2 regions of the Plantibacter sp. CFBP 8798 genome follow, and region 2 is predicted to be linked to the other one. Evidence: predicted binding sites of a transcription regulator. Region 2 holds the regulator's gene; the other holds the start of a gene.
What was found. The regulator HrcA, encoded in region 2, represses chaperone genes, less so after heat shock. The targets are predictions, from matches to a motif close to TTNGCACTCGNNNNNNNCGAGTGCNAA.

Region 1: the regulator HrcA is predicted to act here: its motif matches at 2,549-2,575, upstream of groL (chaperonin GroEL).

What each region holds. Positions count from the first base shown of each region.
Region 1 covers NZ_JACYTS010000002.1:1,181,169-1,185,376, forward strand. Annotated here, with positions in the region: gene IFU30_RS12590 (hypothetical protein) at 1-712, opposite strand, end outside; gene groL (chaperonin GroEL) at 892-2,511, opposite strand; gene IFU30_RS12600 (cold-shock protein) at 2,716-2,919, opposite strand; gene IFU30_RS12605 (LytR C-terminal domain-containing protein) at 3,205-3,777, opposite strand; gene IFU30_RS12610 (DUF3263 domain-containing protein) at 3,799-4,101, opposite strand.
Region 2 covers NZ_JACYTS010000002.1:569,266-573,473, reverse strand. Annotated here, with positions in the region: gene hemW (radical SAM family heme chaperone HemW) at 1-855, shown strand, start outside; gene IFU30_RS20375 (DUF4870 domain-containing protein) at 925-1,482, opposite strand; gene hrcA (heat-inducible transcriptional repressor HrcA) at 1,699-2,721, shown strand; gene dnaJ (molecular chaperone DnaJ) at 2,776-3,897, shown strand; gene IFU30_RS09685 (16S rRNA (uracil(1498)-N(3))-methyltransferase) at 3,899-4,208, shown strand, end outside.

The DNA.
Region 1 (4,208 bases), 610 kb from region 2:
ACTCGGCCGGCAGGACACCCGCCCCGGCCGTCGTGTCGCCCCAGTCGAAACGGGGCGCGGTCGCCGTCGGCTCCAACGCGACCCTGATCGACTCGACGAACGGCATGACCGCAGTCCGCGCCGCTTCGTCGGACTCGGCGACATTGTCGGCCGGGCCGTCGATGAGGACCTCCACCCAGCTGTCGCCGACGAGGAACTGCATACTGCACACATCGAGCACACGTCCATCACCGGTGAAGCAGGAGAGCGGCGTGGAGTTCTCCCAGGGGCCGGGCTCGCCCGACGTCCAATCTTCGAAGAACGGCTGCCAGACTGCGGACGCTTGCGGGAGCACCATCACCGTCGCCCAGCGCTCGGTCCCGAGCGGAGAGCCGCCCTGCAGCCGGCTGCGGGGCTCCCCGTTCCCCCAGCTGCACTGCAGTCCTCCGAGCGCCACGGGCGCCGTGTTGATCGGTGTCGCGTTGACGTCATCCGTGAACGGGGCCTCGAGTACGACGGAGGGCGCGAGCGCCGAGCTGACGATGTCGGCTGGGACCAGGTCCTGACATCCCATTCCGTACGAGCTGACGGGGGTGGTGGGCCCAGGGGCGGTGGTCGGTGTCGCGGACGACACCGGTGTGGACGTCGTCGTCGGCTTCGGGTCGGCCGGCGTGCACGCGCTCAGCCCCAGAATCAATACGGCGGCGATCGCCGCTCCCCCGATACGTCTCATAGCTCGATCATAGGAACTGGCGCGCGGGCCGATATGCCGTTCCGGTCACGTCTCTACAACGACTGTCGGACCCATGCGGAAACAGGCATACAGATCGAGGGTCCTCCCCGATGCGTCTGGTGGAAACGACGCAGGGCGCCTCCCGGAGGAGACGCCCTGCGCAGGTGTTGCTGTCGGACTTAGAAGTCCATGCCACCGGTCGGGTCGCCGGCCGGAGCCGGGTTCTTCTCCGGCTTGTCGGCGACGACGGCCTCGGTGGTGAGGAACAGGCCGGCGATCGACGCTGCGTTGAGCAGCGCGGAGCGGGTGACCTTCACCGGGTCGTTGATGCCGGCAGCGAGCATGTCGACGTACTCACCGGTCGCGGCGTTGAGGCCGTGTCCGACGGGCAGGTTGCGGACCTTGTCGGCGACGACGCCAGGCTCGAGGCCTGCGTTGAGCGCGATCTGCTTGAGCGGAGCGTCGATGGCGACCTTGACGATGTTCGCACCGGTCGCCTCGTCGCCGACGAGCTCGAGCTTCTCGAACGCGGTCTTGCCGGCCTGGATCAGGGCGACGCCACCACCGGCGACGATGCCCTCTTCGACGGCAGCCTTCGCGTTGCGAACGGCGTCCTCGATGCGGTGCTTGCGCTCCTTGAGCTCGACCTCGGTCGCTGCACCGGCCTTGATGACCGCAACACCGCCCGCGAGCTTGGCAAGACGCTCCTGGAGCTTCTCGCGGTCGTAGTCGCTGTCGGTGTTGTCGATCTCCTTGCGGATCTGCGAGACACGACCGGCGATGGCGTCGGCGTCGCCGGCACCCTCGACGATGGTGGTCTCATCCTTGGTGATGACGACCTTGCGCGCACGGCCGAGCAGGTCGAGGGTGACGGTCTCGAGCTTGAGGCCGACCTCCTCGGAGATGACCTGGCCACCGGTGAGGATGGCGATGTCCTGCAGCTGAGCCTTGCGGCGGTCGCCGAAGCCCGGAGCCTTGACGGCGACGGACTTGAAGATGCCACGGATCTTGTTGACGACGAGCGTCGCGAGAGCTTCGCCGTCGACGTCCTCAGCGATGATGAGGAGCTGCTTGCCCGACTGGATGACCTGGTCGACGATCGGCAGGAGGTCCTTGATCGCGGAGATCTTCTGGTTGGCGATGAGGATGTAGGGGTCCTCGAACACCGCTTCCTGGCGGTCGGGGTCGGTCACGAAGTACTGCGACAGGTAGCCCTTGTCGAAGCGCATGCCCTCGGTGAGCTCGAGCTCGGTGCCGAAGGTGTTCGACTCCTCGACGGTGACGACGCCCTCCTTGCCGACCTTGTCGATCGCCTCGGCGATGATCTCGCCGATGGTGGTGTCGCCGGCGGAGATGGAAGCGGTCGCAGCGATCTCCTCCTTGGTCTCCACCTCCTTGGCGTTGGCGATGAGCTCGACCGTGACGGCCTCGACGGCCTTCTCGATGCCGCGCTTGAGGCTGATGGGGTCGGCGCCTGCGGCGACGTTGCGGAGGCCCTCGCGGACGAGCGCCTGTGCCAGCACGGTCGCCGTGGTGGTGCCGTCGCCGGCGACGTCATCGGTCTTCTTGGCGACCTCCTTGACGAGCTCCGCGCCGATCTTCTCGTACGGGTCGTCGAGTTCGATCTCCTTGGCGATGGACACGCCGTCGTTGGTGATCGTGGGGGCGCCCCACTTCTTCTCGAGGACAACGTTGCGACCGCGCGGCCCAAGGGTGACCTTGACCGTGTCAGCAAGAATGTTCAGTCCACGCTCGAGGCCGCGACGGGCCTCCTCGTCGAAAGCAATGATCTTAGCCATGTGTGTTTTTCGTCCCTCCCGGACGTCATGAACGTTGTTAGCACTCAATGAGTACGAGTGCTAAGTCGATTCTGGCACTCAGGGGGTGTGAGTGCAAGTGAGCACCGGCGCCCTGAGCGAACTCCCGGGAACAGCCCCGGAACGACGAACGACGCCGCCCACCGACGTGGACGGCGTCGCAGGAATCGCGTACCTGATCAGCGGCTACGCCAGGCGCACACCCTCGGCCTGAGGCCCCTTTGCTCCAGTGCCGACCTCGAAGACGACCGCCTGGCCCTCTTCCAAGGACTTGTAGCCGCTCATGTCGATCGCCGAGTAGTGGACGAAGACATCCTGTCCGCCGTCGTCGACCGTGATGAAGCCGAAGCCCTTCTCAGCGTTGAACCACTTGACGGTTCCGTTCGCCATTTCATACTCCCATTGCTGCGTGCTCGCAGGCATCGACTGTTGCCGAACCCGGACCTGCCATCCGGGATCGGGACCCCGGTGACCACCCTGCGCCGAAGCGGACCCGGGGGCGAGTCGAGACGGGACGGGATGAGCGGCCAGTTCCAGATACTAATCCGGAGCACCGCGCGGATTCACCCCGAAATCGACAAATGGGGCGGAGTGATACGACAACTCAACATGGAGGAAACACTCCGGAAACACGGCGTTCCGGCGACCCGCGAGATCGACCTCCCTCAGCCGCGCTCAGGCGGCCGGCTGGTAGTCCGCGCCGACCACGACGACGATGCGGAGGACCGGTGCCTCGCCCTCCTCGACGGGGATCGCGTACGTGTCCGTGATCTGGATCGGGATGCCGCCGAGCGCGTTCGCGACGGCGCGGGCGACGCCCTCCTGCGACGGATCCTGGTAGTAGACGCCGCTCGCCGTGACGTCCTCCGTGCTGGCATCGCTCGTCGGGATCTGCTGCGTGAAGCCGGCGGCCGTGATCGCTGCCGCCGCCGATGCCGCCAGGCCGGCGGTGGGTGTGCCGTTCAGGACGAGGATGCTGGCCGCGGGGTCGATGACGGGGGCAGCCTCGGTCGGGGTTGGGGTCGGCGTGGGCGTGGCGCTCGGGCTCTGCGAGCCGCCGAAGAAGTCGATCCGGTCGTTCAGCCCGAACAGGGCGAAGGTGCCGACCCCCACGAGCACGAGCGTGGCGACCACGGCGACGAGGAAGGCGATCCAGCCGCGTCCCTTGGGAGCAGGGGCACGGTGCGCACCGACGCGCTTGAGGTCGGGGACCTCGTCGAAGCGGTCGGGCGGGAAGGATTCAGCCATGGTGTGGTCTCCGAGAGCTGCTCAGCCGTCGGTGCGGGGAGCCGGGGCTCCTCGCGCCGAGAGTCGGGCGTCGCGCGTGCGCTGCAGCCGCTTGATCAGCATGGGGTCGTGGGCGAGGGCGGACGGCGAGTCGATGAGCGCGCCGAGCAGTTGATAGTACCGGGCCGGGGACAGGGCGAAGCGGTCGCGGATGGCGGCCTCCTTGGCCCCGACGTGCTGCATCCAGTGGGACTCGAACTCGAGGATCTCGAGCTCGCGCTGGTCGAGGCCTCCCGTCGGCGTCGACGCGTCGTCATCGGCAGGCGTGCGCGACGCTGGCTGCATGCTCATCTCCTGCCGATCGGTGCCGATGCGGCGACCGTGGAGTCATGCTCAGGTCCGCCGCCGTCCAAGTCTATTCAGCCGATGGCCGCCGGGCCGCATCCACCCCG
Region 2 (4,208 bases):
GAAGTGACGACCGAGGCCAACCCCGACTCCGTCGACGCCACCTACCTCCGCACGCTCGCCGAAGCCGGATTCACCCGGGTGTCCTTCGGGATGCAGTCCGCCGTGCCGAGCGTGCTCGCCACCCTCGAGCGCACGCACGATCCGGCTCGGGTGCCGCTCGTCGTGCAGTGGGCTCGCGAGGCCGGCCTCGGCGTCAGCCTGGACCTCATCTACGGGACGCCGGGGGAGACCCTGGCCGACTGGCGCGTCTCACTCGAGACGGCGATCGCCTGCGCTCCGGACCACGTGTCGGCTTATTCGCTCATCGTCGAACCCGGAACGAAACTCGCGCGCCAGATCCGCTCGGGCGTGGTGGGGACCCCCGACGAAGACCTGCAGGCCGATATGTACGAGCTCGCCGACGATCTCCTCACCGAGGCCGGCTACGGCTGGTACGAGGTCAGCAACTGGGCGACGGACGACACGCACCGCTCCCGGCACAACCTCTCCTACTGGACCGGCGAGGACTGGTGGGGTGTCGGCCCGGGCTCGCACAGTCACGTCGGCGGGGTGCGCTGGTGGAACGTCAAGCACCCGGCGGCGTACGCCCAGCGGATCGCGGCGGGGGAGTCGCCGGCCGCCGGCCGGGAGACCCTGGACGACGAGACGCGGGAACTCGAACGCATCCTGCTGCTCACCCGCACGCGGGACGGCATCCCGATCCGGACGCTCGCCCCCGAGGCTCGCACGGCCGTCGCCGGGCTCATCGCCGAGGAACTGGTCGACGCACGGCAGGCCCTGCTCGGACGGCTGGAGCTCACGCGCCGCGGACGGCTCCTCGCCGACGCGGTCGTCCGCCGTCTGGTCGGCGACTGACCCTGCCCGAGGCGCAGAACAGCCCCGCCCGGCGGACCGGACGGGGCTGTTCTCGTGCGGCTCGACGGATCAGGCCTTGATGAACTGGATCGTGAGCGGGTAGCTGTACAGCTCGCCCTTGTTCGCCTTGATCGCGGCGATGATGCTGAACACGATCACCACGACGTAGACGGCGATGATGATGAACAGACCCACGACGACGATCGTCAGGATCGAGCCGACCACGAGCGCGATCAGCATCGTCAGCTGGAAGTTCAGCGCGGTGAGCGTGTGCGCCTTGATGAACGGGCCGCGGTCCTTGAGGACCAGGTAGCCGATCAGCGGCGGGATGAATCCGAAGAAGATCCCACCGATGTGGATGAGCGTCGACCAGAGCTTCTCGTCCGACGGGCTCATGGGCTGAGCGGCGGCGTACGGCTGCTGGTACTGCGGGGCGCCTGCGGGCGGCGGCGGGTAGGAGCCGGCAGCGGGCGGCGGCGGCGCGTAGCCACCGGCGGGCGGGGGCGGGTAGGCGCCTGCGGGCGGCTGCTGCGGAGCTGCGGGAGGGGGCGTCGCGCCGTCTCCTGCAGGCGGAACCGACCCGCCCTTCGCTGGGTCGACGGGCGGCTGAGCGTTCGGATCGGACATCTTCGCACCTTTCACGGAGAGTGATATTCAATTGGTCCAGCTGAGCGTATCGCACCAGGTGTTGCTCATCAGGGACCCACGCCTGCGGCCAACGGTATTCCCGCGGCACGGGGCCGCGCAAGGGACGGCCGCGCGGAGGCCACGATATGATTGGCAGTCAGGGTCTTCGAGTGCTGATGGTCGGCGCTCCGAGGTGGATGACGGGAGGAGATCGAGATGGTGTCGGATCGCGGTCTCGAAGTGCTCCGCGTCATCGTGCAGGACTACGTCGCCTCGCGCGAGCCCGTCGGTTCCAAGACGATCGTCGACCGCCACTCCTTCGGGGTCTCCGCAGCCACCATCCGCAACGACATGGCGCAGCTCGAGGACGAAGAGCTCATCGCAGCTCCCCACACCTCTTCCGGCCGGGTGCCCACCGACAAGGGTTACCGGATGTTCGTCGACCACCTGGCCGACCGCCGTCCGCTGAACAACGCCCAACGGACGGCGATCGAGACCTTCCTCGGCGCGTCCGGCGACCTCGACGAGGTCCTGCACCGCACGGTGCGGCTGCTCTCGCAGCTGACGAACCAGGTCGCGCTCGTCCAGTACCCGATGTTCTCCCGGGCACGCGTCCGGCATCTCGAGTTGGTGAGCGTCACCTCGAACCGAGTGCTCGCGGTCATCATCCTCGACAACGGCCGCGTCGAGCAGCGGCTCATCGAGACGGAGAGCCCGGTCGACGACGATCTCATCTCGCGGCTCCGCTCGCTGTGCAACGAGGCGGTCGCGGGCCGTCCACTCCTCGACGCCCACGACGCGATCGGCGACGTCCCAGCCGACATCGCCGACCTCGATCGCGCGGCGGCCGTCCGCATCGTCGACGCGGTGCGCGAGCAACTCTCGGCGCAGCGCCAGGACCGCCTCGTCATGGCCGGCGCCGCCAACCTCGCCCGCACCGAGGACGACTTCCCCGGCAGCATCTATCCGGTCCTGGACGCCATCGAGCAGCAGGTCGTGCTGCTCCGGCTCTTCGGCGAGATGGAGTCCGAGCGCGACGGCGTGGTCGCCAGCATCGGGCGGGAGAACGCGTCGTTCGGCCTCGAGACCACGAGTGTCCTCGCCGGGAACTACCGTTCCTCTGGTGGCGAAATCGCCCGGCTCGGCGTCCTCGGCCCCACGAGAATGGACTACGCGAGCAACATGGCTGCGGTCCGCGCCGTCGCCAGGTACCTCTCGCGCATCCTCGACGCCGAGTGACGCATCCTCGTCGCGTCCCCCAACACCTTCCGCACCTCGAACGAAAGGCCCTCAGTGGCTGACTACCCCGACCACTACGCAGCACTCGGTGTCGCCAAGGAGGCGACGCCCGAAGAGATCAAGAAGGCGTACCGCCGCCTCGCACGCGAACTGCACCCCGACGTGAACCCGGGTTCCGACGCCTCGGAACGGTTCAAGGAGGTCACGCACGCCTACGACGTGCTGAGCGACCCCAAGCAGCGCCAGCAGTACGACCTCGGTCCGCAGGCTGGTGGGTTCGGTGGCGGCGACGCCGGGTTCGGCGGCTTCGGCGACATCTTCGACACCTTCTTCGGCGGTGGCGGCCAGCAGCGCGGACCCAAGTCCCGTCGCGCACGCGGGGAGGACGCCCTGTTGCGCGTCGAGCTCGACCTCGACGAGGTCATCTTCGGCACCCACCGCGACCTCGAGGTCGACACCGCCGTGCTCTGCAGCACCTGCAACGGCTCCTGCTGCCAGCCCGGCACCTCACCGGTGACCTGCGACATCTGTCACGGCACCGGCTCCATCCAGCGGGCCGTCCGCTCGCTGCTCGGCAACGTCATGACGTCGGCGCCCTGCGGCACCTGCCGCGGCTACGGCACGATCATCGCGACCCCGTGCGTCACCTGCCAGGGTCAGGGTCGGCTCCGTGCCCGCCGCACCGTCTCGGTCGACATCCCGGCCGGCGTCGACACCGGTCTGCGTCTGCAGATGCCGGGGAGCGGCGAGGTCGGCCCGGCCGGCGGCCCGAACGGCGACCTCTACCTCGAGATGAAGGTCAAGCACCACGACGTCTTCAGCCGCGACGGCGACGACCTGTTGTGCACGCTCGAAGTCCCGATGACCGACGCCATCCTCGGCCGCCAGGTCACCGTCCACGCGCTCGACGGCGACGTCGAGGTCGAGCTGCGGCCGGGCGTGCAGAGCTCCGAGGTCATCACGGTCAAGGACCGCGGTGTCACCCGTCTCCGCGGGAACAGCCGGGGCGACCTCAAGATCGGCGTCCAGGTCGTCACGCCGACGAAACTCGACCACCGCGAACGCGAGCTGATCAAGAGCTTCGCCTCGGGACGACGCCAGGGTGCTCCGGCGCTCGCGCAGTTCCAGCAGGGCCTGTTCGCGAAGATCCGCGACCGCTTCCACGGCGTCGGTTGAGATGAGTTCGCTGTACCTCCGTGAGGATCTCGAATCGACCGGTGTCGGCGACTCGGTGACCCTCCGCGGGCCCGAGGCGAAGCACGCCGTCGCCGTGAGTCGGCTGCGGGTCGGCGAGACGACGTCGATCGGCAACGGCCGGGGCCTGATCGCGACCGGACCGGTCGTGCGCAGCGAGCCGGGGGAGTTGGAGATCCGCGTCGAATCGGTCGTGGTGCATCCGGAGAACCGTCCCGGGCTCGTCCTCGTGCAGGCGCTGGCCAAGGGTGATCGCGACGAACTCGCCATCCAGGCGGCGACCGAGCTGGGTG